DNA from 3 places in the Citrobacter sp. ANG330 genome. Region 3 is predicted to be linked to each of the others. Evidence: predicted binding sites of a transcription regulator. Region 3 holds the regulator's gene; each other region holds the start of a gene.
The links. Region 3 encodes LexA, which represses DNA repair genes until DNA is damaged. Its sites were predicted from a motif close to TNCTGTATGTACATACAGNA; they were not measured.
Positions count from the first base shown of each region.

Region 1 (4,249 bases), on a different contig from region 3:
CAGCACGTCCAGACCGAGACGTTCCTGCTCAACAATCGCCTGCTTAATATGCTCCGCGATGCCAGTGCGGTAGTTGTTAGCATCAAGCTGACCTTTTTTGAAGTCCAGACGCAGGCCGCGGATTTCAGTGGTCTGTGGGAAAGAACCGATAGTGGTTGTCGGCCATGCAGGCAGGTTGAAGCGCGCACGCTGAGCTTCAGCCCGCACCTCGTACGGGTTCGCCCGCTGGCTGTCCTGTGCAGTGATGGCTGCCAGACGTTTTTCCACTGCTGCATTGTGCACACGACTTGAGTGGCGACGCGCCTGAATCGGTGCGCTCCATTCGGCGATGGCGGCGGTATCGCCGCTGTTCAGCGCATCGCGCAGCAGGGTCAGTTCACCACACTTTTGCAGGGCGAAGGCAAACCAGCTCTTCACTTCCGCATCCAGACGCGTTTCAACGCTCAGGTCGATTGGGCTGTGCAGCAGTGAGCAAGATGAGGCGACCCACAGATCGCGAAGGCCGACGATATCTTTAATCTGGGCATATTTTTCTGTCAGATCGGCACGCCAGACGTTGCGTCCATTGACCAGCCCAGCAGACAGCAACCAGTCGGCCGGCAGGCGTTTGTGCAGCGCTGTCACGTCATCGTTACCGTGGACCAGGTCAACGTGGAGTCCCTGTACCGGCAGCGCGGCAATAGTATCAAGGTTAGGCGTCACACCTTCGAAATAAGTGGTCAGCAGCAGTTTCACCTGCCCGGAAAGCGCATCATAGGCCGGTTTGAACGCGTCCAGCCACGCCTGCGGCAGTTCCAGCACCAGTGCCGGTTCGTCGATCTGCACCCACTCGATGCCGCGTTTTGCCAGCTCCGCCAGCACCTGCTGGTAAACCGGCAGAATGTCGTTGAGCAGGCTCAGGCGATCGAACGACTCGCCCTTCACTTTGCCCAGCCACAGATAAGTCACCGGCCCCAACAACACAGGTTTTACCTTGTGACCCAGCGCCAGCGCTTCGTCCACTTCATCCAGCAGTTGGGTCCAGGTCAGTTTGAACTGCTGACCTTTGACGAACTCCGGCACCATGTAGTGATAGTTGGTGTTAAACCACTTGGTCATTTCCGCCGCCGCCGCAGGTTCACCGGTCGGCGCACGACCGCGGCCAATACGGAACAGCGTGTCGATATCAACGGAACCGTCTTTGTTCTGATGACGAGCCGGGACGTTTCCGAGCAGCAGGCTGGTGGTCAGAACATGGTCGTACCAGGCAAAATCGCCGACCGGCAGAAGATCGATACCCGCCTGTTTTTGCTGATCCCAGTGGCGCGCACGCAGTTCGCGTCCCACCGCCAGCAGTTCTTCACGGGTCGCATTGCCTGCCCAGTAGCTTTCTTGCGCTTTTTTCAGCTCGCGACGCAGGCCAACGCGAGGGAAACCGAGGGTGTGATTCAGTATTGTCATTTTACTTCCTCTAATTATATGTAAATCCTATGGATTTTTAATTTAGGGAAGGCGGCAAATTTGCTCATCCCCGGGAGCTTACATCAGTAAGTGACCAGGGTGGGGAAACGCAGCCAACGCACCATAAATTTAAAATACGAAGGATTTTGGACGTCTGGATGTTTACACATCCATATTTGACAGTTACTGTATATTCCTCAAGCGCAATTTGTTCATGCCGAAGTGAAGGACTTTCATGATCGAGATTAAACACCTGAAAACTCTCCAGGCGTTGCGGAATACCGGGTCACTGGCCGCCGCCGCGGCGACGTTGCATCAGACCCAATCCGCCCTGTCTCACCAGTTCAGCGATCTGGAACAGCGCCTTGGCTTTCGGCTGTTTATCCGGAAAAGTCAGCCGCTGCGTTTTACGCCGCAGGGCGAGATTCTGTTACAACTGGCAAGCCAGGTGCTGCCGCAGATCAGCCGCGCGCTGCAGGCCTGTAATGAACCGCAGCAGACCCGCCTGCGCATCGCCATTGAATGTCACAGCTGTATTCAGTGGCTGACCCCGGCGCTGGAAAATTTCCGGGCAAACTGGCCGCAGGTAGAGATGGATTTCAAATCCGGCGTAACCTTTGATCCTCAGCCTGCGTTACAGCAGGACGAACTGGATCTGGTGATGACGTCTGACATTCTGCCGCGCAGCGGGCTGCACTATTCGCCGATGTTTGATTTTGAAGTCCGGCTGGTGCTGGCCCCCGAACATCCGCTGAGCAGCAAGACGCAGATCACGCCGGAAGATTTAGCCAGCGAAACGCTGCTGATCTATCCGGTACAGCGCAGTCGCCTGGATGTCTGGCGGCATTTTCTTCAGCCAGCAGGTATCAGTCCGTCTCTGAAAAGCGTGGATAATACGCTGCTGTTGATTCAGATGGTGGCTGCAAATATGGGTATTGCCGCCCTGCCGCATTGGGTTGTAGAGAGTTTTGAACGCCAGGGTCTGGTGGTCACCAGAACCCTGGGTGATGGCCTGTGGAGCCGCCTGTATGCCGCCGTGCGTGACGGTGAGCAGCGCCAGCCGGTGACGGAAGCGTTTATTCGATCGGCGCGCAATCACGCCTGCGATCATCTGCCGTTTGTACGGAGCGCGGAGCGACCCACTTTCGATGTACCCACAGTGAAGCCAGTATCACCAGCGCGCCTGTGATAAAGCTCGGCCAGTGGGGTTGTTGGTGCCAGATCGCCAGATTAACCAGCAGTCCCGCCGGTACATGCATGTTATTCATAATGCCCAGCGTGCCCGCATCGACCTGCGTGGCGCCGTAATTCCACATAAAGTAGCCGATCCCTGAAGCCGCAACGCCAAGGAACACCAGAATGCTCCACTGGAGTGGGGTTTCAGGCATTTTCTGCACATTGCCCAGCATGAACCAGGCAACGACTGCCACCAGAAACGCGCCGAGGTAAAACCATGCAAACGCGTTATGCTGCGGCATCGGGCGGGTCTCCATCAAACGTTTATACCCCACCATCCCGATGGCAAAACTGATGTTGGAAAGTTGCACCAGCAGCAGGCCCGTCCAGAAGTGATCGGTCACCTGATCATAGCGAATGATGCCGGCGCCAATCACCGCCAGCAACGCGCTGAACGCATACCCCCAGCGCAGCCGCCGCTGACTCATCACATCGTAAATTAACGTGATATAGAGCGGTGTCAGCACGGTAAACAACAGCAGCTCAGAGACGGTCAGGTAGAGATAAGCGTGGAAACTCAGCATATACATGACGCCAAGCTGCATCGCGCCCACCAGCATATACAGTCCAATCGTTTTCAGGCTGTGCCCACGGGTACGCAGGAAAGGCAGGAATACCAATGCCGCCAGGCCGACCCGAACCAGCACCGCAAAATAGCTGTCGACGTGCCCGGCGAGGTATTCGCCAAACAAACTGAAGGAGAAGGCCCACAGGATCGTGGTAATGATGAGTAACGCCACAATGGATATCTCTTAGAACAAGGAGTATCCATTGTAGCGGAGAGTCAGGTTGACAACTGACTAATTAACAAACACTCGTCTTAGCGTAAAAAGAGATCGCGAAGATAGTGTGGCACCGCATTGTCGGCGTTGATGCCAATCACTTCCAGTTCCGGATGCAAATCCTTCAGACGCTGGTGCGCATTGCCCATAATGCAACCTTTACCCGCCATCGACAGCATCTCAGCATCGTTCATGCCGTCACCAAAGGCGATGCAGTCTTTGAGGCTGTAGCCCATGGCTTTCGCAACCGCCTCCAGCGCATGGCCTTTTGAAACGCCGCCCGCCATCACTTCCAGGCAGGTGAGCGTGGAGAAACTGACATTCACGCGATCGCCCCAGCGTGCATTAATTGCCTGCTCCAGCGGCAGCAGCGCCTCGTGAGATTCGCAGGTAAAGAATACTTTACTGACGCCTTCCGGCTCCAGCAGACCCGGTTCAAACAAGGAGTAGTGAAACACCGCCTCTTTGAAGAAACGCATTTCATCCGGGCGATGGCGGTTCATAAACCATTCGTCATCACGATAGACGTTGGTCACGATATCCGGGTTGGCGTTCACCATGCCAAACAGATCGCTGGCAATATCGCGATCCAGATTGTGGGTAAACACCAGATTTCCGTCCATATCATGCACCCGCGCCCCGTTAGAGGTGATCATGTAAGACTTGATCTCCAGGTTATCGCGGATCTGTCCCACATCAATATGGTGACGGCCGGTCGCAAAGACGAAGTTAACGCCACGAGCAGTCAACAGTTTCAACGTCTCTTTCGCGTACGGGGACAGGGTATGGTC
Region 1 covers NZ_JASJUI010000015.1:20,649-24,897, forward strand. The annotation lists gene metE (5-methyltetrahydropteroyltriglutamate--homocysteine S-methyltransferase) at 1-1,440, opposite strand, end outside; gene metR (HTH-type transcriptional regulator MetR) at 1,676-2,629, shown strand; gene bioP (biotin transporter) at 2,517-3,416, opposite strand; gene yigL (sugar/pyridoxal phosphate phosphatase YigL) at 3,497-4,249, opposite strand, start outside.
Region 1: metR (HTH-type transcriptional regulator MetR) is a predicted target of LexA. The motif match lies at 1,593-1,612, and genes of this name have one in related genera.

Region 2 (4,249 bases), on a different contig from region 3:
ACCTCCGGCAATTCGGGTAACGTGATCAAAGCTATCGCTGCTGCGCGTGAGAAGGGGATGAAGGTCATCACCCTGACCGGTAAAGACGGCGGCAAAATGGCCGGTACGGCGGACATCGAAATCCGCGTTCCGCATTTCGGTTATGCTGATCGTATTCAGGAAATCCATATTAAAGTGATTCATATCCTGATTCAGCTGATCGAAAAAGAGATGATAAAGTAAGTCTTCGCCGGGGGTTTTTCGCCCCCGCAGTTGTGGAGGTGATGTATGTGCGAATTGCTCGGGATGAGCGCCAATGTGCCTACCGATATCTGCTTTAGTTTCACCGGGCTAGTGCAGCGTGGTGGAGGAACCGGGCCGCACAAAGACGGCTGGGGCATCACCTTCTATGAAGGCAAAGGTTGCCGCACGTTCAAAGATCCGCAACCCAGCTTTAATTCCCCTATTGCCAGACTGGTTCAGGATTACCCGATCAAATCCTGTTCCGTGATTGCCCATATTCGCCAGGCTAACCGGGGCGAAGTGGCGCTGGAAAACACCCATCCCTTTACGCGTGAACTGTGGGGACGCCACTGGACCTATGCGCACAACGGCCAGCTTTCAGGGTATAAGTCGCTGGAAACCGGCAATTTCCGCCCGGTCGGTGAAACCGACAGCGAAAAGGCGTTTTGCTGGTTGTTGCATAAACTCACCCAGCGCTACCCGCGCACGCCTGGCAACATGACGGCGGTATTCAGATACATCGCAACGCTGGCGGGCGTACTGCGTGAGAAAGGTGTGTTCAACATGCTGTTGTCTGACGGGCGTTACGTGATGGCATTCTGCTCGACGAATCTGTTCTGGATCACGCGCCGTGCGCCGTTTGGGGTCGCCACGTTGCTCGATCAGGATGTGGAGATCGATTTTCAGAAAGAGACCACACCGAACGATGTGGTCACCGTCATTGCGACGCAGCCGCTGACAGGCAATGAAACCTGGCAAAAGATTATGCCAGGCGAGTGGGCGTTATTTTGCCTCGGGGAGCGTGTAGTTTGACGCCAGCTGTGGCTGAACCACTTCATGACTCAACGGTTTGCTAACGACATAGCGGCCATCGACAACGGAAACGGTCGGTGGCTTGCGGGTCTGCTCGAAGTAATCGTATCCCGGTTTTAACTGCGACCAGAACTCTTTGTAATACGAATACTTGTGGCGTTGCATATTGGCGTCGGTCATACGGAAGGGATAAATGCTGACCTGAACGTTTGGCTGTCCGAACACCAGCGCACCGGTGACAAACTGGAAAATCTCATCAATACCGCTGTCGGTCATGGCGTAACAGCCAACGGACACACAGGCACCGTGAATCATCAGGTATTTACCTTCATAGCCGTGGGCGCGGTCATAGGCGTTCGGGAAGCCAATATTAATGGCTTTATAGAAGCGGCTATCGGGTTTGAGCTGGCTACGCTGGACGTTGTAGAAACCTTCCGGGCTTTTAAAATCGCCCTGGCGCTGTTTCGGTCCTAAGCCGCCGGAGTAATTACAAATCTTGTAGCTGTCGAGAAGTTGATACTGTTCGCCCATCTTGACATAGAGATCAAGCGTGCGCTCTTCTTTGAAGATCTGAATATAGACAGGGGATCCCATTAATTGCTGCTTATACTCTTTGCTGATCGGTGTTGTAGAGCTATTGCTACTCAGCAAGCCGGCGAATGACACGCACGGAATCAAAAGCATCGCAATAAACAATGCGATTTTACGCATACTGCTTGTTCCTTGATAAAACGATTACCCACGCCAGAACGGCAAAAACTGCACCCAAAATCGGACGAATCTGGATTTAGAGCGCTCACATTAACACCACGACATTTTTTCGCAAGTCCCTCGTGGTGCGTTTACAATTTATACTAAAACGAGCCCGGATATTTCTTTGTCGCAACCCGTCGCGATTTACTTTAACGCGTTCTCATCGGCTTCCTATTGCAGAATAACACTGTATACTTAAACAGTATTTCGGGAGGTGGGTGATGCGTAAAATCATACATGTTGATATGGACTGTTTTTTCGCCGCGGTTGAGATGCGTGACAACCCGGCGCTACGCGACATCCCTATAGCCATTGGCGGCAGCCGTGAGCGCAGAGGCGTCATCAGCACCGCCAACTATCCTGCCCGTAAATTTGGCGTGCGTAGCGCGATGCCGACCGGTATGGCGCTGAAACTGTGTCCGCATCTCACCTTACTACCGGGCCGTTATGAGGCCTACAAAGAGGCCTCCCGCCAAATTCAGTCTATCTTCGCCCGCTATACCTCATTGATTGAGCCGCTGTCGCTGGACGAGGCGTATCTGGATGTCACGGACAGTCGCCATTGTCATGGTTCAGCCACGCTTATCGCTCAGGAGATCCGTCAGACGATATTCAACGAGCTGCAACTTACCGCCTCGGCGGGCGTGGCGCCGGTGAAGTTTCTGGCCAAAATCGCCTCCGATCTGAATAAACCCAACGGACAATATGTCATCACCCCGGAGAATGTGCCAGCGTTCCTCAGTACGTTACCGCTGGGGAAAATTCCCGGTGTCGGCAAAGTGTCTGCGGCGAAGCTCGAAAGTCTGGGGCTGCGCACCTGCGGCGATGTGCAGCAGTTCGATCTGGCGACCTTACTGAAACGCTTTGGCAAATTTGGCCGGGTGCTCTGGGAGCGTTGTCAGGGGATCGACGAGCGGGACGTCAATAATGAACGCTTACGTAAGTCGGTCGGCGTTGAACGTACGATGGCAGAAGATATTCATCACTGGTCCGACTGTGAGGCGATCATTGAACAGTTATATCCTGAACTTGAACGGCGGCTGGCAAAAGTTAAACCTGATTTATGTATTGCTCGCCAGGGCGTAAAGCTCAAGTTCAATGACTTTCAGCAAACCACCCAGGAACACGTCTGGCCGAAGCTGAATAAAGAAGACCTGATTTCGACTGCGCGTAAAACCTGGAATGAGCGGCGGGCAGGGCGGGGCGTAAGACTGGTGGGGCTGCACGTTACGCTGCTCGATCCGCAACTGGAACGGCAGCTTCTGTTGGGGCTATAAATAACAAACTGCCGGATGGCGTTTCACTTATCCGGCCTACAACGCTGCTGAGTGTTCGTAGGCCGGATAAGGCGCAACGCGCCGCCATCCGGCATTTTTATAGCACCACAGCTGTGACTTACTTCGTCGGAATCGCTTTCAGCAGTTCGGTCAGAAGCGTCCAGTAATGACCGACGCTTTCGATGTGAACCTGTTCATCCGGGGAGTGTGGACCAGTAATAGTTGGCCCAATAGAAACCATATCCATCTCCGGATACGGTTTTTTAAACAGTCCGCACTCCAGACCCGCGTGGATAATCTGGATGTTCGGCGTCTTGTTGAACAGACGCTGATAGGTTTCGCGCACCAGATGCATCACCGGTGAGTTCGCATCCGGCTGCCAGCCTGGGTAGCCGCCTTTCGCTTCGGTTTTCGCACCCGCCAGTTTGCCCAGTGAATCCAGCATGCTGACAACATAATCCTTGCCGGTGTCGATCAGCGAACGGATCAGACAGTGGATTTCAACGTTGTCGTCGGTCATAGTGACCACACCCACGTTCAGTGAGGTTTCAACCACGCCTTTTGCCACGTCGGAATTGCGGATCACCCCGTTTGGCGTGGCGTTCAGCAGACGGATAAAGCCGTCGCGAGACGGTGTAGTCAGCGCGGGTTTATCGTTAGCGGTGCTTTCCAGCAGAACCACCAGGTTTTTCTCTTTTTCGGCCAGTTCGTTTTTCAGGATGTCCTGATAAGTATTGACCTGAGCTTTTAACTGTTCGACGTTTTCCGCTGCGACAGCAACGGTGGCAAAGGCTTCACGCGGAATGGCGTTGCGCAGCGTGCCGCCGTTGAAATCAACCAGACGCAGATCCAACTCTTCAGCATGACCGGCCAGGAAGCGTGCCAGCAGTTTATTGGCATTGCCGAGGCCGACGTGGATTTCGCCACCAGAATGACCGCCTTTCAGACCTTTCAGCGTCAGTTTAAAACTCTGGAAACCCGCCGGAACAGCTTCTCGGGTCAGCGGCAGATTTGAGGTGAAGTCGATCCCCCCTGCGCAACCCATGTAGATCTCACCCTCTTCTTCAGAGTCGGTGTTGATCAGAATATCCGCCTGCAGCCAGTTGGCCTGCAGACCAAACGCGCCGTCCATACCTGCTTCTTCAGTCATGGTCAGCAGCACTTCCAGCGGGCCGTGAACGACG
Region 2 covers NZ_JASJUI010000004.1:24,646-28,894, forward strand. The annotation lists gene lpcA (D-sedoheptulose 7-phosphate isomerase) at 1-222, shown strand, start outside; gene QNN88_RS10970 (class II glutamine amidotransferase) at 268-1,035, shown strand; gene dpaA (peptidoglycan meso-diaminopimelic acid protein amidase) at 1,006-1,746, opposite strand; gene dinB (DNA polymerase IV) at 2,010-3,065, shown strand; gene pepD (cytosol nonspecific dipeptidase) at 3,184-4,249, opposite strand, start outside.
Region 2: dinB (DNA polymerase IV) is a predicted target of LexA. The motif match lies at 1,974-1,993, and genes of this name have one in related genera.

Region 3 (4,249 bases):
CAGGAGACGGCAAAGAACTTCTGTATGCCGTTAAGCATGCGCAGCGGCGGGTTCACTTCACCTTTTTCACGGCCCGGAGAGCGTCCAAACATCACCGATACCGGCACCATTTGCACATCCAGATCCGGGTTGCTGCGGTGCAGGTCGAGATAGTTATGGAACAGCTTGATGGACTCTTCTTTCGGCGTGTAATAAGTGAAGACACGCGGACCGCCGTGAATGAACACATAGCGCGGCAACTGTGTGCCATCGATCTCCAGCGGCTCTAACGGGTCGGGGAGATCGTGCGCCAGACATTGCGCTCGCAGGGTCAGCAAGTCCGCTTTGGAGTTGTACGGTAAAACGTACATAATTGGACGAGAGGTATCGAGTCCCAATTCCGGGGCAGGATCTGCCGGAATAGACTTACTTTTTACCAGTACGCTTAATGGTAAATTCAGGATTTTGTAGTAAATTCGTGGCCAGCCGGACATAAACGATGTAAAGCCTCTGGTTAATAATGCAATTGCGATGCAAGGATATCAGAAAGTCATGTGAATTTCTGGTGTATCCCGTCATACTTCGCGCCGCGTTGCCGTTACTCGAATCACATGAGTTAACAAGACAATGTCATTGACGCCAATAATGTAAAAAGGTTCTTTTAATGGCTAATAATACCACTGGATTCACCCGAATTATCAAAGCGGCAGGCTATTCCTGGAAAGGTTTTCGCGCCGCGTGGATTAACGAGGCGGCGTTCCGTCAGGAAAGCATAGCGGTGTTGTTGGCCGTGGCGGTCGCCTGCTGGCTGGATGTGGATGCCATTACGCGCGTACTGCTGATAGGCTCCGTCATGCTGGTCATGATTGTTGAAATTCTCAACAGCGCCATTGAGGCCGTGGTGGACCGTATCGGCTCTGATTATCACGAGCTCTCTGGTCGCGCTAAAGATATGGGATCGGCTGCGGTGCTGCTCTCAATCATTGTGGCGTTGATCACCTGGGGTCTCCTGCTGTGGTCACATTTTCGCTAAGGTTTTTCGACCCTGATTCCATAACCGGTTAAATCTGCTGTTGAATGTGCAGTTTGTGGTTCCAAAATCACCTTTAGCTGTATATACTCACAGCATAACTGTATATACACCCAGGGGGCGGAATGAAAGCGTTAACGGCCAGGCAACAAGAGGTGTTTGATCTCATTCGGGATCACATCAGCCAGACAGGTATGCCACCGACGCGTGCGGAGATCGCGCAGCGTTTGGGGTTCCGTTCCCCAAACGCGGCTGAAGAACACCTGAAAGCGCTGGCGCGTAAAGGTGCGATTGAAATCGTCTCTGGCGCTTCACGCGGCATTCGACTGTTGCAGGAAGAAGAAGAGGGCTTACCGCTCATCGGTCGCGTAGCGGCGGGTGAACCGCTGCTGGCACAGCAGCACATCGAAGGCCATTATCAGGTTGATCCGTCGCTGTTTAAGCCGAATGCCGATTTCCTGCTGCGCGTCAGCGGAATGTCGATGAAAGACATCGGCATTATGGATGGCGATTTGCTGGCGGTACACAAAACCCAGGACGTGCGTAACGGCCAGGTGGTGGTGGCGCGTATCGATGACGAAGTGACGGTCAAGCGCCTGAAAAAACAGGGCAATAAAGTAGAACTGCTGCCCGAAAACAGCGAATTTAAACCGATCCTGGTTGACCTTCGCGAACAGAATTTTACCATCGAAGGATTGGCCGTTGGCGTCATCCGTAATGGTGAATGGCTGTAGTATTTCTGTAGGCCGGATAAGGCGTTTACGCCGTTATCCGGCACTCTCACCACTCTCGTTATGACCTCTTCTCAGGCTCGTCTCCATGCCGTTTTTTGCTTCTGCTGACAAAGCACTCTGGCGCCTCGCCTTACCCATGATTTTCTCCAATATTACGGTTCCGTTGCTGGGACTGGTGGATACGGCGGTCATTGGACATCTGGACAGCCCCGTCTATCTCGGCGGTGTGGCAGTAGGCGCAACCGCAACCAGTTTTCTGTTCATGCTGTTGCTCTTTTTACGCATGAGCACTACCGGACTGACGGCGCAGGCGTTCGGTGCGAAGGATCCTCAGGCGCTGGCGCGTGCGCTGGTACAACCGCTGATTCTGGCGCTGGGCGCGGGAGCCTTGATTGCACTGTTTCGCACGCCGATTATTGACCTGGCGCTGCACATTGTCGGCGGTAGTGAAGCGGTGCTGGAGCAGGCCCGGCGGTTTCTGGCGATTCGCTGGCTGAGCGCTCCAGCCTCGCTGGCGAATCTGGTCCTGCTCGGCTGGTTACTGGGCGTACAGTATGCGCGTGCGCCGGTGATCCTGCTGGTTGTTGGCAATATCCTGAACATTGTGCTCGATCTCTGGCTGGTGATGGGGCTGCACATGAACGTGCAAGGGGCCGCACTGGCAACGGTGATCGCAGAATATGCGACGTTGCTGATCGGTCTGTTGATGGTACGTAAGGTGCTGCGTCTGCGCGGTGTTTCATTTTCCATGCTCAAACAGGCCTGGCGCGGGAATATTCGCCGGCTTCTGGCGCTCAATCGCGACATCATGCTGCGTTCGTTGCTTCTGCAACTCTGCTTTGGCGCTATCACTGTACTTGGCGCAAGGCTTGGCAGCGATATCATCGCCGTCAACGCCGTGCTCATGACGTTGCTGACGTTTACGGCTTATGCATTGGATGGCTTTGCCTACGCCGTGGAAGCGCATTCCGGCCAGGCTTATGGCGCTCGCGACGGCAGTCAGTTACTGGAAGTCTGGCGGGCGGCGTGCCGCCAGTCCGGCATTGTGGCGCTCCTGTTTTCACTGGTCTATCTGCTGGCGGGCGAACAGATTGTCGCGTTGCTCACCTCACTGCCGCAAATCCAGCAACTGGCCGATCGCTATCTGCTCTGGCAGGTGATTTTGCCTCTGGTCGGCGTCTGGTGCTATCTGCTGGATGGCATGTTTATCGGTGCCACGCGGGCGGCTGAAATGCGCAACAGCATGGCGGTAGCTGCTGCCGGATTTGCGCTGACGCTATTGGCGTTACCCGCGCTGGGGAATCATGGTTTGTGGCTGGCGCTGGCGGTATTTCTGGCGCTGCGTGGCCTCTCTTTAGCCTTCATCTGGCGGCGCCACTGGCGAAACGGCACCTGGTTTTCGGCAGCGTAACGGTTAAAAATTCTGAATAGTGAATCGAACCCAGAATCCCTGACTACACTTAATATCACGTCCAGCAGAAAACGTAACGACGTTGGATGATACAGACTCGCTATTCACAACCTAATGAAGAGGACTTTATGATGAATAAAGACGAAGCCGGTGGTAACTGGAAGCAACTCAAAGGTAAAGTGAAAGAGCAATGGGGCAAACTGACCGACGATGATATGACGGTCATTGAAGGTAAACGTGACCAACTGGTAGGTAAAATCCAGGAACGTTACGGCTACGCAAAAGATCAGGCGGAAAAAGAGGTCGGTGACTGGGAAACCCGTAACGACTACCGCTGGTAAATCGACTCCTGCCCGAAAAGTACAAGGATGTACTCCCCACTGTTTGCTTTAATGCTTTGAGCGGCAGCGTTTGCCGCTCAGATTGTTAGCGCGGTTTCTTTTTCACCTGAATGGTATGATCGTGCTGACACTCGTCAGGGTGACGACAAGCCTCAACTTCCACGCACGCTGAACATAATCCATGTGCTTCAATCACATTGTGGCGCAGGGCAAATCCCATCTTCGCCGCCAGCGTATGCATAATGTCTTCCACGCCTTCCGCACACTCTTCCTTCACTGCACCGCAGCGGTCGCAGATAAACATCGCAGAAGTATGGGTTGGCTGATCGAACAGATAGCACAAAACATAGCTGTTGGTGGATTCGACCTTATGTACAAACCCTTGTTCAAGCAGGAAATCCAGTGCGCGATAGACCGTTGGCGGCTTGGCCTGCGGTTCTGATTCACGCAGTAAATCCAGCAGATCGTAAGCGCTAATCGCCCCTTCTTGCAGGCTCATCAGACGCAACACTTCGAGGCGCTGTGGGGTCAGGCGCACATTGCGTTGCGCGCACAGTTTTTCAGCTTGCGCCAGCAACTCTTGCGTTGTGGTCTTTTCCATCAGGCACCTCGGATTGTGTGGGATAAGAAAACCCTCACTTTATCATGTTATGGGAGAAACGCCGAGTTCCTCCCCGGCACGATAAATCGCCTGCTAATCTTTCCCTGTTTCGCATTCTCTTCTATACATATTGATGGCTGTCACATAACAAAA
Region 3 covers NZ_JASJUI010000009.1:58,612-62,860, forward strand. The annotation lists gene plsB (glycerol-3-phosphate 1-O-acyltransferase PlsB) at 1-473, opposite strand, end outside; gene QNN88_RS18050 (diacylglycerol kinase) at 644-1,012, shown strand; gene lexA (transcriptional repressor LexA) at 1,135-1,743, shown strand; gene dinF (MATE family efflux transporter DinF) at 1,829-3,154, shown strand; gene QNN88_RS18065 (CsbD family protein) at 3,286-3,495, shown strand; gene zur (zinc uptake transcriptional repressor Zur) at 3,581-4,096, opposite strand.